Prochlorococcus marinus str. MIT 1013: one gene and its partner. The protein of the gene in region 1 interacts with the protein of each later gene in a pairwise test. Links are inferred from orthologs where the notes say so. Each region holds a gene or a part of one and is shown on either strand. Other genes may lie near its edges.

What was found.
Region 2: the proteins of ftsZ (region 1) and O5633_RS10680 interact in binary tests that used the Bacillus subtilis proteins (3 or more experiments, as listed by UniProt). The link is inferred for Prochlorococcus marinus str. MIT 1013 from one-to-one orthologs.

Annotation. Positions count from the first base shown.
Region 1 is NZ_CP114778.1:943,353-950,633, reverse strand. The notes cover bases 2,683-5,635. They hold ftsZ (cell division protein FtsZ), read right to left. Parts: upstream 4,735-5,635; coding sequence 3,631-4,734; downstream 2,683-3,630. Other genes in these bases: O5633_RS05760 (cell division protein FtsQ/DivIB), read right to left, coding at 4,898-5,635; panB (3-methyl-2-oxobutanoate hydroxymethyltransferase), read right to left, coding at 2,683-3,466; hemW (radical SAM family heme chaperone HemW), read left to right, coding at 2,683-2,706. Also shown: O5633_RS05790 (ATP-dependent Clp protease proteolytic subunit), read right to left, coding at 1-219; O5633_RS05785 (PIN/TRAM domain-containing protein), read right to left, coding at 259-1,368; more of hemW, read left to right, coding at 1,477-2,682; more of panB, read right to left, coding at 2,648-2,682; more of O5633_RS05760, read right to left, coding at 5,636-5,725; O5633_RS05755 (hypothetical protein), read right to left, coding at 5,713-6,123; O5633_RS05750 (D-alanine--D-alanine ligase family protein), read right to left, coding at 6,160-7,221; tRNA (N6-isopentenyl adenosine(37)-C2)-methylthiotransferase MiaB, read right to left, coding at 7,274-7,281. UniProt on the Bacillus subtilis protein: Essential cell division protein that forms a contractile ring structure (Z ring) at the future cell division site. The regulation of the ring assembly controls the timing and the location of cell division.
Region 2 is NZ_CP114778.1:1,878,861-1,886,097, forward strand. The notes cover bases 2,399-5,307. They hold O5633_RS10680 (cell division protein SepF), read left to right. Parts: upstream 2,399-3,521; coding sequence 3,522-4,094; downstream 4,095-5,307. Other genes in these bases: O5633_RS10665 (energy-coupling factor transporter transmembrane component T family protein), read left to right, coding at 2,399-2,428; O5633_RS10670 (PipX family protein), read left to right, coding at 2,445-2,711; O5633_RS10675 (YggS family pyridoxal phosphate-dependent enzyme), read left to right, coding at 2,718-3,365; proC (pyrroline-5-carboxylate reductase), read left to right, coding at 4,108-4,950; O5633_RS10690 (glycosyltransferase family 4 protein), read right to left, coding at 4,841-5,307. Outside these bases: ribosome biogenesis GTPase Der, read left to right, coding at 134-1,504; more of O5633_RS10665, read left to right, coding at 1,514-2,398; more of O5633_RS10690, read right to left, coding at 5,308-6,115; DNA repair protein RecO, read right to left, coding at 6,239-7,039; deoC (deoxyribose-phosphate aldolase), read right to left, coding at 7,036-7,237. UniProt on the Bacillus subtilis protein: Cell division protein that is part of the divisome complex and is recruited early to the Z-ring. Probably stimulates Z-ring formation, perhaps through the cross-linking of FtsZ protofilaments. Its function overlaps with FtsA.

The DNA of each region.
Region 1 (7,281 bases):
AAAATAAATAGGTTTCTCAGAATTATCAAATTCCAGAAAAAGAAGTTGGGCAATAATTAGTTCAGTTACATCCATTCCGAGTTGCCTTTTGGCATCATCATCGGAAAATAGTGGCAAGCCTAAATAAACTATCCTTTCTTTTAGAAGAAGTGATGGTAAATCAGGTGGCGGAGTTCTCATTACGGCAGAATCGCCATAATACGGAGCAGATGTGGTCATTATGAAGTGAAGTCCTATTGGATTTGAGCCTAGCTAGATCTAGCCTTGAGATGCTTTTGTTTTTTCAAATTTGTTCGGTGGCTGATCATTTGAAGCTTTACTAAAAACCATTCTGCCTGTTGGTGTTTGTAATGCTCCAGTCACAACTACTTCTATTCTTTTACCGATCCATTGGAGACCCTCCTCAATAACAACCATTGTGCCATCTTCAAGATAGGCAATACCTTGTGAGTTTTCCTTACCTTCTCTAACAACTTTTAAATTTAACTTCTCACCAGGTTGAACTTCAGGCCTAACTGCAAGTACTAAATCGCTTAAGTTGAGAACTTTGATTTCTTGGACTAGAGCCACTTGAGATAAGTTGTAATCGACTGTGATTAATATTCCTGAAATATCTGAGGTTAACTTTAAAAGAATTTCATCAGTCCCTTCTCCTTCATATTTTGTACTGTTGATAACTAATCTTCTTCCATAACTTTCTCTTAGTTGGTTGAGTAATTTTAGACCTCTCCTCCCTTTTCCTCTTTTTTCATTGTTACTTGAATCAGCTAATTTTTGTAGCTCATCCATAACTGACTGGGCTACGATTATTTGACCTTCTATTAGCCCAAATCTTAGGAGGGACTGAATACGACCATCAATTATCACGCTGGTATCTAAAACTTTTGCACTGGCTGGAGTAAGAATCCCATCTGCCATTAACAAAGATTCAGTGCTATTGGGATTGAACAGACGTAAAACGGTTCGACCGTGAACATCGGCAAGGTTATATCCAAGAACTCCAAAAAAAATGTTGCTAAGTACAGCAAAAATAGGCTTTACAAAAAATAATTCAGCTGGTAAGGGTAGAAGAAGTACAGGAACTAATAAAAGGGTTGCTATGACAAGTCCAAGAACGATGCCAACAGATCTACTAACTAGTAGATCTGTTGGCATCGTTCTTATCCTTTTAGTTAATTTATTTCTAAATTGCTGAAAAAGGAATGCTATTAAAAGCCCGACGAGAGCGGTTAATCCTGATAGGGCAATTTTTAAATTTTTGAGATTAGTAATATGGTTTAAAGTCTCTTCTGGTAACCAATTCACTCCAATCCATCCGGTGATTGCACCTGATATAAGAAATAAAACCAGAATAACTAGGTCTGCCATATATTCAGGTTATGCTTGCTTCTCGTTTTTTACTAAAGCTTTATTTATTTTCAAAGATTTGGATTGTAAAAGTGACCATTTATTTGGATTTGTATATCTAGAGCTCAAATGGTAGCCCCACCAAGAAGTGCATATTTGCATATACCCTTTTGCCATAAAAGATGTTTTTACTGTGATTTTTCCATTATCCCTTTAGGTGATAGCGCTCAAGTTCCAGGTAGTCCAGGGATAACTTCTATTAACGCATATTTGGATTTACTTCATAGAGAGATTTCAATTGCACCTAGAGGTCCTGCATTGTCAACAATCTATTTTGGTGGTGGAACACCTTCTTTGTTGAAAAAAAATGAGGTGGGTGATTTGTTGAAAAATCTTCAAAGAAAATTTGGATTTCAAGATGGTGCGGAGATAACTATGGAGGTTGATCCTGCAACATTTTTTGAAAATGATCTGAATGGATACATAGAAATTGGAATCAATAGATTTAGCTTAGGAGGTCAGGCATTTGATGATATTACTTTGGCTTCTATTGGTAGAAAACATAATTGTTCTCAATTAATAGAGGCTTGTAATTGGGTAAATAAATTATTTAAAAAAGGAATGCTAAGAAGCTGGAGTCTTGATTTGATTCAAAATCTCCCAGGATTAAATTTTTCTAAGTGGATTAAAAATTTGGAACAAGCAGTTCATACGGAAGCCCCACATTTTTCAATCTATGATTTAACCATCGAACCAGATACTGTTTTTGGAAGAATTCACAAAAAAGGGCATTTGAATATCCCCATTGAATCTGAAGCTCAAAAAATAGATTTTGAAACCAATAGATTTCTTAAAAGTAAGGGTTTTTCTAGATATGAAATTTCAAGTTATTCATTGCCTGGTCATGCATCTAGACACAATCGTATGTATTGGAGTGGTTCTGGTTGGTGGGGTTTTGGGATGGGGGCGACAAGTGCTCCTTGGGGGGAGAGGTTTTCTAGACCCAGAACAATTGCTGGTTATAGAAAATGGATTGATCAGCAAGAGAGTCAATTATTAGAGAAAAGCTTGTCTTATGAAAAGTCAAAACCAATGCCATTGGATGAACTACTGATGATTGGTCTCAGAAGACGTGAAGGTGTTCATTTGGAGGAACTTGCTAAAAATGCTGGATGGACGCAAAAAGAATGCGATAAAAATTTAGAATTACTGGAGAAATTTTGGCTAAATTCTTTAAACGAAGGATCTCTATTAAAAAAGAATGGTAGGTATTTTTTAAGTGATCCTAATGGAATGCAAATCAGCAATCAGGTATTGATTCAGATGTTTTTGTGGTGGGATTCTCTTGGTTTGGATTAGTGGATTTAATCCATTTTTTTAGAGCTTCAATGCAAAGTTCTCGTCCTGAAAATAAAGGCTTTGCAAAAGGTGGCTGTTCAACTGAAAGGCCAAGGATATCAGCTGTAACTCTTACCTGACCATCGCAATCATTTCCTGCGCCAATGCCAATTACAGGAACTATCAAATTTCTTTTTAATTTTCTGGCAATTTCCTCTGGAATATGTTCAACGACTATTGCAAAACATCCTGATTCTTGAAGCTTTTCGGAATCTTTGAAAATTTTATCTTGACTATCTTTATCTCTTGCTTGCGATTTATATCCAAGCTGATGAACTGATTGCGGAGTTAAGCCAAGGTGGCCCATTACTGGGATTCCCATCCTTATAAGTCTTTTAATGACCAATAAAGTCTCAGGTTCAGCTCCTTCAAGCTTCACTGCTGAAGCACAGGAATTTTTCAGTAAAGTTCCAGCAGCTTCAACCGCCTTGTCTTCTCCACACTGATAACTTAAGAAAGGGAGATCACAAACTACTAAAGGTTGATTAGCGACAGGGTTAGAAAAACCTCTACAAACAGCCTGTGTGTGGTGAAGCATTTGATCAAGTGTTACGGGAAGAGTCGTTGCATGTCCTAATACGACCATTCCAAGTGAATCCCCCACCAGAACAACATCAGCACCAGATGCTTCTACTATTGAGGATGAGATAGCATCCCAAGCAGTTAATACAGTTATCTGTTTGCCCAACTTTTTAAAACGAACCAAATCTGTGGTTAGCATTTAATTCTTAATAACGTGGTTAGCTATTGCTAGAATATTATTGACTCGGCCCCATGCGGCTGTGACGCCTAAACCTGGTCAGGACCGGAAGGTAGCAGCCATACTGGATGCTCAAAGCAGGCGTGGAATCCGGGTCACCTTAATATTTAGTAGGTCTATAAATCTCAACGATTTTGTCTTAGACGTAAAAACTCTGGTATTGAGGCACCTGCTTCCTTGGCTTCTGATTGATCGTAAAGAGATTGAGGTGAAAGTCTTGCCCTATTTCTTTCATTTGAATAAATCTGATTACTGTCAAATCCAGTTGCAATTACTGTTACCTGAATCTCCCCCTCGAGCTTTTCGTCAACAACTGTACCTACTATTATATTTGCTTCTGGATCTACTACATCTGATATAACCTCAGAAGCAGATGTCATGTCTTCAAGAGTCATATCTTTTCCTCCAGTTATATTTATTACGCATCCTTTTGCTCCATCTATTCGAGCTGCTTCTAAAAGAGGACTATTGATTGCTGCTTGGGCGGCTTCTAAGGCTCTAGATCTGCCGGACCCTAAGCCAATCCCTAAAAGAGCAGTTCCAGCTTCTGTCATGACAGAACGCACATCAGCAAAATCTACATTCACTAATCCAGGACATGTAATTATATCGCTTATTCCTTGAACTCCTTTCATTAGAACATCATCAGCGCTTCTAAAAGCTTCTTGCAAAGGTGCTCCAGAAATTACGTCTTTTAGTCTGTCGTTTGGGATAACAATTAACGTATCTACATTTTCTGCAAGCCTTGCGATACCTTCATCAGCCTGTCTTAAGCGACGTTTGCCTTCAAAACTAAATGGTTTAGTTACTATACCAACTGTCAAGGCACCACTTTCTTTGGCAACCTGAGCAACAACTGGAGCTGCTCCCGTACCGGTTCCACCTCCCATTCCTGCAGCAATAAAGACTAGATCTACTCCTTCTAAGGCTTGTTGAAGGTCAGCCCTTGATTCCTCCGCAGCCTTTTGTCCAATGCTTGGATTGCCGCCTGCACCAAGCCCCCTAGTTAAGCTTTGACCTAGTTGAACTCTATGAGTTGCAGATGATTGGATTAGAGCTTGAGCATCTGTATTGAGTACTCGGTAAGTAACTCCATCAAGATCACTATTGATCATTCGGTTGACGGCATTACTTCCTCCACCCCCAACACCAATAACCTCAATACGTGCAGATTGACTGGGTAGGATTCCTTCATCCATGTTGAAACTAGATTTGTTTCCAATTCCCATCACCATATTCAGGATTAGATCTTGTTTTGGGCATTATGAACATCATCCATGAATTCTGTTGGTTTATTGGTTTAAATTGATTAACAAATTAATTTCTTAAATCATCTAAAAAAGACTCTCAATATCTTATGAATTCATGCAAAATCATGTCATAGCAAGCCTTTTAATCGCTATCTATAAGGATTTTTTCGATTTTTAATTCTGGTTTACTGGGATCTTTAAGATCTACGACTTTTACTTTTGTGTTGATTAAAAGATTTGGTAATGATTTTTGTAGCTGGTTTAAATTATTCATTTGCTCGATCAAGCGATCTGTATCAGAGCCTAGAAGAACTGAATTGAAGTGCTCGGTTTTTATGCTGATTTCTTGGAGAGGATTTATTTTGATTTTTTGGAGAGGGCTTTGAAGAATAAATCTATTTTTAATTATTTTTAGAATTTCTTTTTTTTTATTTGAATTCCAATTTTCTATAGATAATTTTATTTTATTTTTTTTTGATTTATTTAGAAATTGCAGTGGTATCCAATATCCTTGAATATCAATCATTCCATTCTCGACATTTTTGGAAATAACTCGACTCGCAAAAGCGATTGGTTCTCTTTCTAAAACATTTAAATGAACTTCAGGGGGGAAAATTTTGCGGCTTACGGAAACTTTTTTGATTGGAAGCTTTTTTATTAAATAAGATTCGATTTCTTTTGGATTTAATTCCAACAGGTTTCTAGGGTAAAAAATACTAGTAACTTTTTTAATATCATTTTCTGTTATTCCAGAAAGACCTGTTATTTTCGTTTCATCAAAACTTATTGGTTTCCATGCCTGATTTACAAATGTAAGAATGAGAATAATTGAAGTGGTTGAAAAAAAAAGTAATTGCCAAAGTTCAATTAGAAGATTTTTGCTCTGAGAAACATCTGAGACTTTTATGGATGAAATAGGATTATTTTTATTTAATTTGCTTACTTTTTTTTTTGAGTTTAAAGGTCGCATCTTGCTTTAGACATAAGTTTATCCATCCATTGGCGTGCACGTTCAGCATCAGAAAAAGGTACATCTTTTTCTTTGCCTGAACCAACAAGTCTAAGTCGGCATCGCCCTTGAGATTCTTTTGTTAAGGGCGCTTCTCCCGAACTAAGTGCCATTAGCTCAATCATTTCTAATTTTTTAACTTCGAAAGTTGCTTCCTCTTTGAAACGACCAGCTTCAAAGCTGCTCCAGCATAAAATGCCATCTTTTAATCGAGCAGCACCTGTTCCATCAAGCTTGGCCAGCTCTGAACCTTTAGCCCAAATCAAATAAAGATTCTGTCGCCTTCTTTCTAGCCAGCCAAGGGAAGCTATGAGAATAAAAGCCATTAATAATGGCAACCAAAGGAGACCGTGAATCATTTTTTGAAAAAGAGATCTAAAAATGTCATGGTTGATTTATTCTCTAGCTATTTCTATGAGACTAGCAACAAGTTTTTCTAGTTTTAATCCAGAAGCTTCCCAAAGCATTGGATACATGCTCGTTTTTGTAAACCCAGGCAAGGTATTTACTTCATTGATATAAATCTGTTGCGTGTTTTCTTGATAAAAGAAATCGACTCTTGCCAAACCAAAAGCATTAATAGCCTTACATGCCTCGATAGCTAGATTTTGTATCTTATTAGATATCTCTATATTCAAATCAGCTGGGATAATTGTACTACTTAGATTTGCATCATATTTTGATTCATATGTATACCAATCAGTTTGAAATTTAACTTCGCCAATAACTGATGATTTCATTATGGACTTTCCTAATACTCCACATTCAAGTTCTCTTCCTGCAATATTTTTTTCTATTATAATTCTTTCATCATATCTGGCTGCAATTTCTATTCCATTGATTAGCTCTTGCTTTGAGTATGCTTTAGTTATGCCAATAGAAGATCCTAGGTTACCCGGCTTTACAAAACATGGATAGCTTATTATCTTTTCTATTTGATTAAAAATCGACTTCATAAATAATTTATTCAATATATTCTCTTTGTGTAAATAAACATATGGAGCTTGAGGAAGATTAAATGATTTAAAAATTGATTTCATTGCTATTTTATCCATGCCTAGAGATGAACCAAGAGTTCCTGATCCAACAAAAGGTTTTCCTGTTAATTTAAATAATCCTTGAATAACTCCATCTTCCCCGTTTGGACCATGTAAAGCGGGGAACCATACATCAATCTTGTTACTTTCTTTTGGAAGATTAGTGATCCTATCCATGGGGTCTTTATGGCTTTCAGTTGTTATAGTTGATTCTTTGTTTTCAAATAAAATTGACTTTGAGTATTCTGAATCTTCCCAAAAACCATGCTTATCTATGTAAATTGGATTTACAACAAAGCGATCACTATTTAAAGAATGAGATAAGGCATTATAAATAGTTTTAGCTGATTCGATAGAGACTTCATGTTCGCTTGAATTTCCACCAAAAACAAGTCCAATAGTGAGTTTTTTATTCGACATATCTATATAATTCTGAATATTTTATAAGGTAGTTTATTAAATTCATTAATCTTTATAGCA
Region 2 (7,237 bases), 940 kb from region 1 along the record:
TGAATCTTTTTAGGGAAGTTTGATTTCTAAATTTCATTTTGGAATCGAACTCTTTGCTCTTACTTGTAGTATGAAGAATTAATCTTGATTCTGACCTATAAAGGGTAAATAATCTTATGAAAGGTAGAGAAATTTGGCGCTACCAATAGTCGCAATAATTGGACGCCCAAATGTTGGGAAATCTACATTGGTCAATCGCTTATGTCAGAGCAGAGAGGCCATTGTTCATGATGAGCCAGGGGTAACTCGAGATCGAACTTATCAAGATGGATTTTGGAGGGATAGAGATTTTAAAGTTGTAGATACTGGAGGTCTGGTTTTTGATGATGATAGTGAGTTCCTTCCTGAAATTAGAGAGCAAGCTAATCTTGCGCTTGAAGAAGCCGTAGTTGCATTAGTAATTGTTGATGGCCAGGAGGGCGTTACTACTGCTGATGAATCGATTGCGGAATTTTTAAGGTCTCATTCCTGTCAAACACTTGTGGTGGTTAATAAATGTGAATCTCCCGAACAAGGCTTGGCAATGGCAGCTGAATTTTGGAAGCTTGGTCTTGGTGAGCCCTATCCAATTTCTGCCATACATGGTGTAGGAACAGGTGATCTGCTTGATCATGTAATCACTTTGTTTCCCTCTAAAGATTTAGATGAAGTCAATGATTCTCCTATTCAATTAGCTATTATTGGGAGACCTAATGTAGGGAAGTCAAGTCTTCTTAATTCTATTTGTGGAGAGACAAGAGCAATTGTTAGTTCGATTAGGGGTACGACTCGAGATACTATTGATACTCGAATTACTCATCAGGATAAGCAATGGAAATTAGTTGATACAGCGGGAATACGTAGACGTAGAAGTGTTAATTATGGCCCAGAATTTTTTGGTATTAATCGCAGTTTTAAGGCAATAGAAAGGAGTGATGTTTGTGTTTTGGTTATAGATGCTTTGGATGGCGTCACAGAACAAGATCAGAGGCTTGCAGGTAGAATTGAGCAGGAAGGAAGAGCTTGTTTGATCGTCATTAATAAATGGGATGCTGTCGAGAAAGATAGTCATACAATGTCTGCAATGGAAAAAGACATTCGTGCAAAACTATATTTTCTCGACTGGGCCGAGATGATTTTTACGTCTGCACTTACGGGACAAAGAGTAGAAGGCATTTTTGCATTAGCAACTTTGGCTGTTGATCAGAATAGAAGGAGGATCAGTACGTCAGTTGTTAATGAGGTGCTGACAGAGGCATTAAAATGGAGAAGTCCTCCTACTACGAGAGGTGGAAAACAAGGACGTCTTTATTACGGTACTCAAGTGGCTATTAATCCTCCAAGTTTTACTCTGTTTGTGAATGATCCTAAATTGTTTGGCGAAACTTATCGAAGATATATTGAGAGACAAATTAGAGAGGGACTAGGCTTTGAAGGAACTCCCATAAAATTGTTTTGGAGAGGGAAGCAGCAGCGCGATGTTGAAAAAGATTTGGCTCGCCAACAGCAAGGATCCAGAAAATAGTAGTTTTTTATGGACTGGCTAAAAAAGATTCCGATAGGTCAATATGTCTCTGGCAAATCAAGCTGGCTTCGCCGAATTGATCCTCGGATCAAACTCTCCTGGATCCTTTTGTTTTTAATAACCCCAATTTTAGCAAACTCCATCTGGAGGATTTCAACAGCTTGTGTTCTTTTATTAATTACATTTCTTAGTTTGTTGCCACCACGTATTTGGTGGCGATCTTTGGTGTTTTTATTAGCTTTTTCCTTGATTATTGGATTCTTGTCGATTGTTTTACCTGCGAGTGAAATATCAAGTGAATTGTCTATAAGGGCACCCGATGAAATACCAGGAACAACTGTTTTAGCACAATCATGGGAGATTTTCAGGTTTGGACCATTTAACATCGGAGGTATTTCATTAGGACCATTAATCGTTGATCGTCGCTCCGCAGAATTAGGTATTAAAACTTCGACCCTTATTTTTACTGTTATTCATAGTGTGAATTTGATGTTAATTACAACCCCTCCAGAAGATCTTGTTTGGGCACTAAGGTGGTTTTTTGCGCCTCTAACTGTGTTGGGATTTCCTTTGGAAAAATTCTCATTTCAACTTCTTTTGGCTTTACGGTTTTTACCTTTAGTTCAAGAGGAACTTCAAAACCTCTTTCGTTCAATTGGTGTGAGGGCAATTGATTTTAGTAAATTAGGATTTAAAAGTACATTAGGGTTGTTTATTTCCTTAGGAGAAAGACTTTTGTCAAATATTTTGCTGAGGGCAGAGCAGGGGGCTGATTCTTTAATGACAAGAGAGGGGCTTTGGCTATCATCTCAACAATTGCGGCCTTGCATTGTTATTAATTCTAGATATTTGTTGATTAACTTGACTTCAATTTTTTTGCTTTTGATAGCTATTGTCTTACGTTGTCTGTATGGTACGTCTTAACTAAAAAAATCAAGGTTTGAACGCTGAACGCTATCTAAATCATCCAACTTTTGGAATGCTATATCTAGTGTCACCAGCGAGTAATGGAAGGGATGTGTATGCAACTTTATATGCACAAAAAATATTTTTCTTAGTTACTTTGCAACCTCGTGGAGCAGCCTTTGAAGTTATTCCATATATGGATGCTAGGCATTATTCCGAAATGCATTTGGCTAAATGCAAGAGAGATAAATCGTCTGATATTGCCGTTTGGCAGGAATTATTTAATCAAACTTTTATGTGACTTTATTTGATTTTGACCTCCTCTAATGAATTTAAGTTTATAAAAGATTCTTTACCCAAGGGGGTTAATTTACTTGCAGTAAGCAAGGGACATAATCAAGAATCTATACGTCAAATATATAGTTATGGTCAGTTGGATTTTGGAGAAAGTCGTTTACAAGAGGCTCTTCCAAAAAAAAACGATCTGAATGATCTAAATCAACTCCGATGGCATTTCGTGGGTACATTGCAGAAAAATAAAGTTAGAGGAGTTATTAAAGAATTTGACTTTATTCATTCGGTTGATTCTTTGCCTTTGCTTGAACGAATCTCTAGGATTTCACAAGAAGAAAATAAAATTCCGAATATATTTTTACAAGTAAAATTTAGGGATGATCCAAAAAAGGGTGGATTTTTAAAACAAGATCTTTTGCAAAGTTGGCCCAAAATTATGACTTTGGAAAATATTCATTTAATTGGCGTAATGACAATCCCACCCATAGCTCTTACTTCGTTTCAGAGAAAAGATTTATTTTGTGAATGTAGAAATTTTGCAAATCATCTGGGATTAAAGGATTGTTCGATGGGAATGAGCAACGATTGGCAAGAGGCTATTCAAGGTGGTGCTACTTGGATTCGTTTAGGATCGGTTCTGTTTGGCAAACGTCCAATTTAATTAAATTGTCGAAGATATGAAAAAACTAATAAAAAAGCTTGCCCCTTAAGATAAGGAACGTTATTTAAGTATATGGTTCATCCTTCAATGTTGTTGTAGATGCATCATTGTTGGCTTATCCAACTTTTAAACAAATCATCCCGAGAGGATTAACAGGTGTCGCTTATTTCCCGTCTTCGTGCTGTCGTCGCTGGTGATGACTTTTTAGATAGTGATTTTGATGAGCTCGATTACGAAACAAGTGATGACTTTGAAAATTTTAAAAGAGACAAAAAAGGAAGTGGAGAAATGGCTACCATTTCTTCACATAATCCTTTTGACGGAAGGAGTGGAGTTGCTTCTTCTAATGTGATTGGGATGCCTGGCATCTCAACAAATGATTCTGAAGTTAGTTTGATGGAACCGCGTAGTTTTGATGAAATGCCCAGAGTTATCCAGGCTTTGCGTGAACGTAAAACAGTTATTTTGAATCTCACAATGATGGAGCCTGATCAGGCTCAAAGAGCTGTTGATTTCGTCGCAGGTGGAACGTTTGCTATTGATGGACATCAAGAAAGAGTTGGAGAAAGTATTTTCCTTTTTGCGCCTTCTTGTGTAACTGTAACTAATTCATTTCAAGAGGAAGCTTCTCCTTCAAATATGACTAATAAAGGGACTGATTTGATTTCTAAGGAGTCCTCTCCTGCACCAGAGCCTGCTTGGGGGGAGACAGTAGCTACAGCTCTTTGATCTATTAAATAGATTGGAAATTTCCATAGGTATAATTGGTCTTGGTAGTATGGCTAAAGCCATTATTTCACCTCTTCTTGAAAGAGGTGAATACCAGTCCGAACATGTTTTAGGGATTGTTGGTAGTAGCTCAAGTATTGCATCTACATTAAATGATCTTCCAAAGGGAGTAAGAGTAGTATCCAGTGAAGATTCTTTGTCTAGGGATCTATGGAATGCTCCTCTGAAATTATTAGCTGTAAAACCTCAACAATTTGGCAAAATCAAAGAATATGACTCATCATTTCAATCGAATGATCAGTTTCCCAAACCATTGTTGATCTCAGTTTTAGCTGGCATAACATTGAAAAGTCTTAAGAAAGCTTTTCCTGGTCACACATGTGTAAGAGCGGTTCCAAATACCCCTTCACTTGTTGGGAAGGGGCTTACTGGCTTGTCTTGGGAGGATGATATTACTTTGGATCAAAAAATATTAGTTAGAAAGATTTTTGAACCCATTAGTGAAATTTTTGAATTACAGGAGAGTATGCTTGATTCCTTTTTGGCTTTAACTTCTTCTGGGCCTGCATATATAGCTTTAGTGGTTGAAGCAATGGCTGATGGTGCTGTTGCAGCAGGATTGCCTAGAAAATTATCCAATCAATTAGCTCATAAAACCCTTTCAGGGACAGCATATTTACTAAGAGAAAAAAGTTTGCATCCTGCTGAACTTAAAGATATGGTTGCCTCTCCTGCAGGTACCACAATTAGTGCTCTTCGACACCTTGAACTTGCGGGCTTGAGATCTGCCTTAATTGAAGCAGTTGTTTTGGCAGCTCAGAAGAGTCGTCAATTGGCTGAAGAGGTTTCGAGTTAGATGAGCTAAGTACGTTTGCGTATAGAGTTTCAAGTGAGTCAATATTTTGTTGAAGTGTATATTTCTCTTCTACTCTCAAACGTGCACGTCTACCTAATTCGTGGGTAAGTACTGGTTGATCGCGCAAAACAGGTAAAAGAGTACGTAATTGAGAAGTAACCCCTTCAGTGTTAAGTATTATCCCTGCTCCATTTTTAATCACTTCTCCATCTGCTCCAGCATCTGTCGCAACGCATGCTGTTCCAGTTGCCATGGCTTCGAGCAAGGCGATAGATAGCCCTTCTACAAGACTTGGAAGTAAAAAAACTTCGGCGATTTGAAGAAGAGCGACTCTTTTATTTTGATCAGCCTCGTATCCCCACCAAACCACATTATCTTTTTTATTGAAGATTGAATGATTTTCGAGTGTTGGCCTTAAAGGCCCATCGCCTACTATTACTAGTCGACATCCTTTTGGCTGAACAAACCTCCATGCACGTAGTAAGGCTTCAACATTTTTTTCAGAAGCTATTCTACCCATATAGATAAAGATCCTATCAGAACCTAGCTTTTTCCTTATTCCAAGTTGAAGTTCATTTTGTGAATTATTAGGTTTAAGGGGGTTCCACTTTTTTATGTCAATTCCATTAGGGATTACTTCGAGTCGGCTTTCTTTTACTCCTAGTTTTGCGAGAACTTCTGCTTGCAAATCTGAAAAAACAATCACTTTGTCATACTTAGCTAATGATGGTGCATAAAGTTGGTAAGTAAGTTGCTGTGTATTGGCAGTAAGATTTCTGAGCTTTGAATCGAAAGCTGGGTGAAAAGTTGCGATCAAAGGTAAATTAAGTTGATGACAAAGCTCAGGAAGTCGAAAATCCAATGGAGAAAGAGTAAGACTTGCATGGACTAAATCAGGTTTTAGTCTTGAGAGAGATTCTCTAAGCTCTCTTTGAGCATTTAAAGAAGGGATTGTGTAAACCTGAGATTTAATTAAATAAGGAAGACTTACATCAGGATCATTGGCTAGCAAGGAAGTTTTATTATTCCCATCTCTCATTGGGTTATCAAAGTGAATAAAACTTGTTTGATATCCTCTTTCTCTAAGTTCTTCAGTCGTGCTAAGTCCGTAACAGACGTTCCCGCAAAAAGGTGTTTTTTTGCCTAGCCAGGCGATATGGGTCAAGCTCTAAAAAAACCGGTATTTCAAGCTAGCAGCTATTCTATATTTCTTTTCAAACTATTGTTAATAGTTAAATAATTTATAAACAAGATTTTTTTACTATTAATTCTTTCCAAATATATGTCCCTACTTAGTATTTAGATCATTACTGATTATTACCTCTCTCATCATTTCAAGAGATGTAACTCTTCTTTGTAAATGTGTTTCAATCCAGGTTTCAACAATTTGCAGTAGCTTTAACCAAACATTTTTAGGACCTAATATTTTTCCATTACTGTGAAATGGTACTTTTTCTAGTAATAGTCTTTGAAGTAAAGCAAGTTCAGATGGATTCAGCTCCATTCTTGCATTTTGGATCGTTCCAATTGCAAAACCTTCTTCGGGAATAAAGCTGCACTTCCAGCTCCATTCTCCAATAGGGGGTATTAGCTTCGATCCAGAATGACAACAGTTTTGGAGTGGTAAGCAATATCCTCCTAAAGCCAATAAATGCATACACGATTGAACACTTATTGCTAAAGCTTCTAATGAATCAAATTCTGTTTTATGCAAGTCATTTAATCTATCTAAATGGATTAAAACCAGTTTAAGTAAATCTTTTTGCGGATCTTCATTACCAACCATTATCATAATCAGCTCTGAAATTGCTTGTGCCGCTGAAAGTGTTTCGATGCTTTTGCCAAGATTTCCATAACTCTTAAGAATCCTTATTTGTGTAACTCGTCTAAGATTTTTTTTTCCTACGATGTGTAAATCTAAAAAATTAAAAGGAGATGTTGCTCCAAGCCTACTTTTAGGTTTTCTTGCTCCTGGTATGGCAAGGCGAGATATTCCATTCTCTTCACTAAGTATGGTTAAAAGCCTGTCATTTTCCCCAAGAGGTCCAACTTTTAAAGATAGTCCTTTCACTCTTTGATTAAGACTCATTCCTCCTTTCTCTTTTGTTCTGCGCTAATTTCAAAACCAAAACTTGTACCAATATATGTTGATCCTGCTTCAATGATTTCTATTGCTTGATCAAAAGTTTTAATACCTCCAACAGTTTTAATTGAGCAGCGATTTTTAACAATTTTAGAGACATGATTAGTTTGATTCTTGGTGATAGGTGGACCAAAACCATTACCT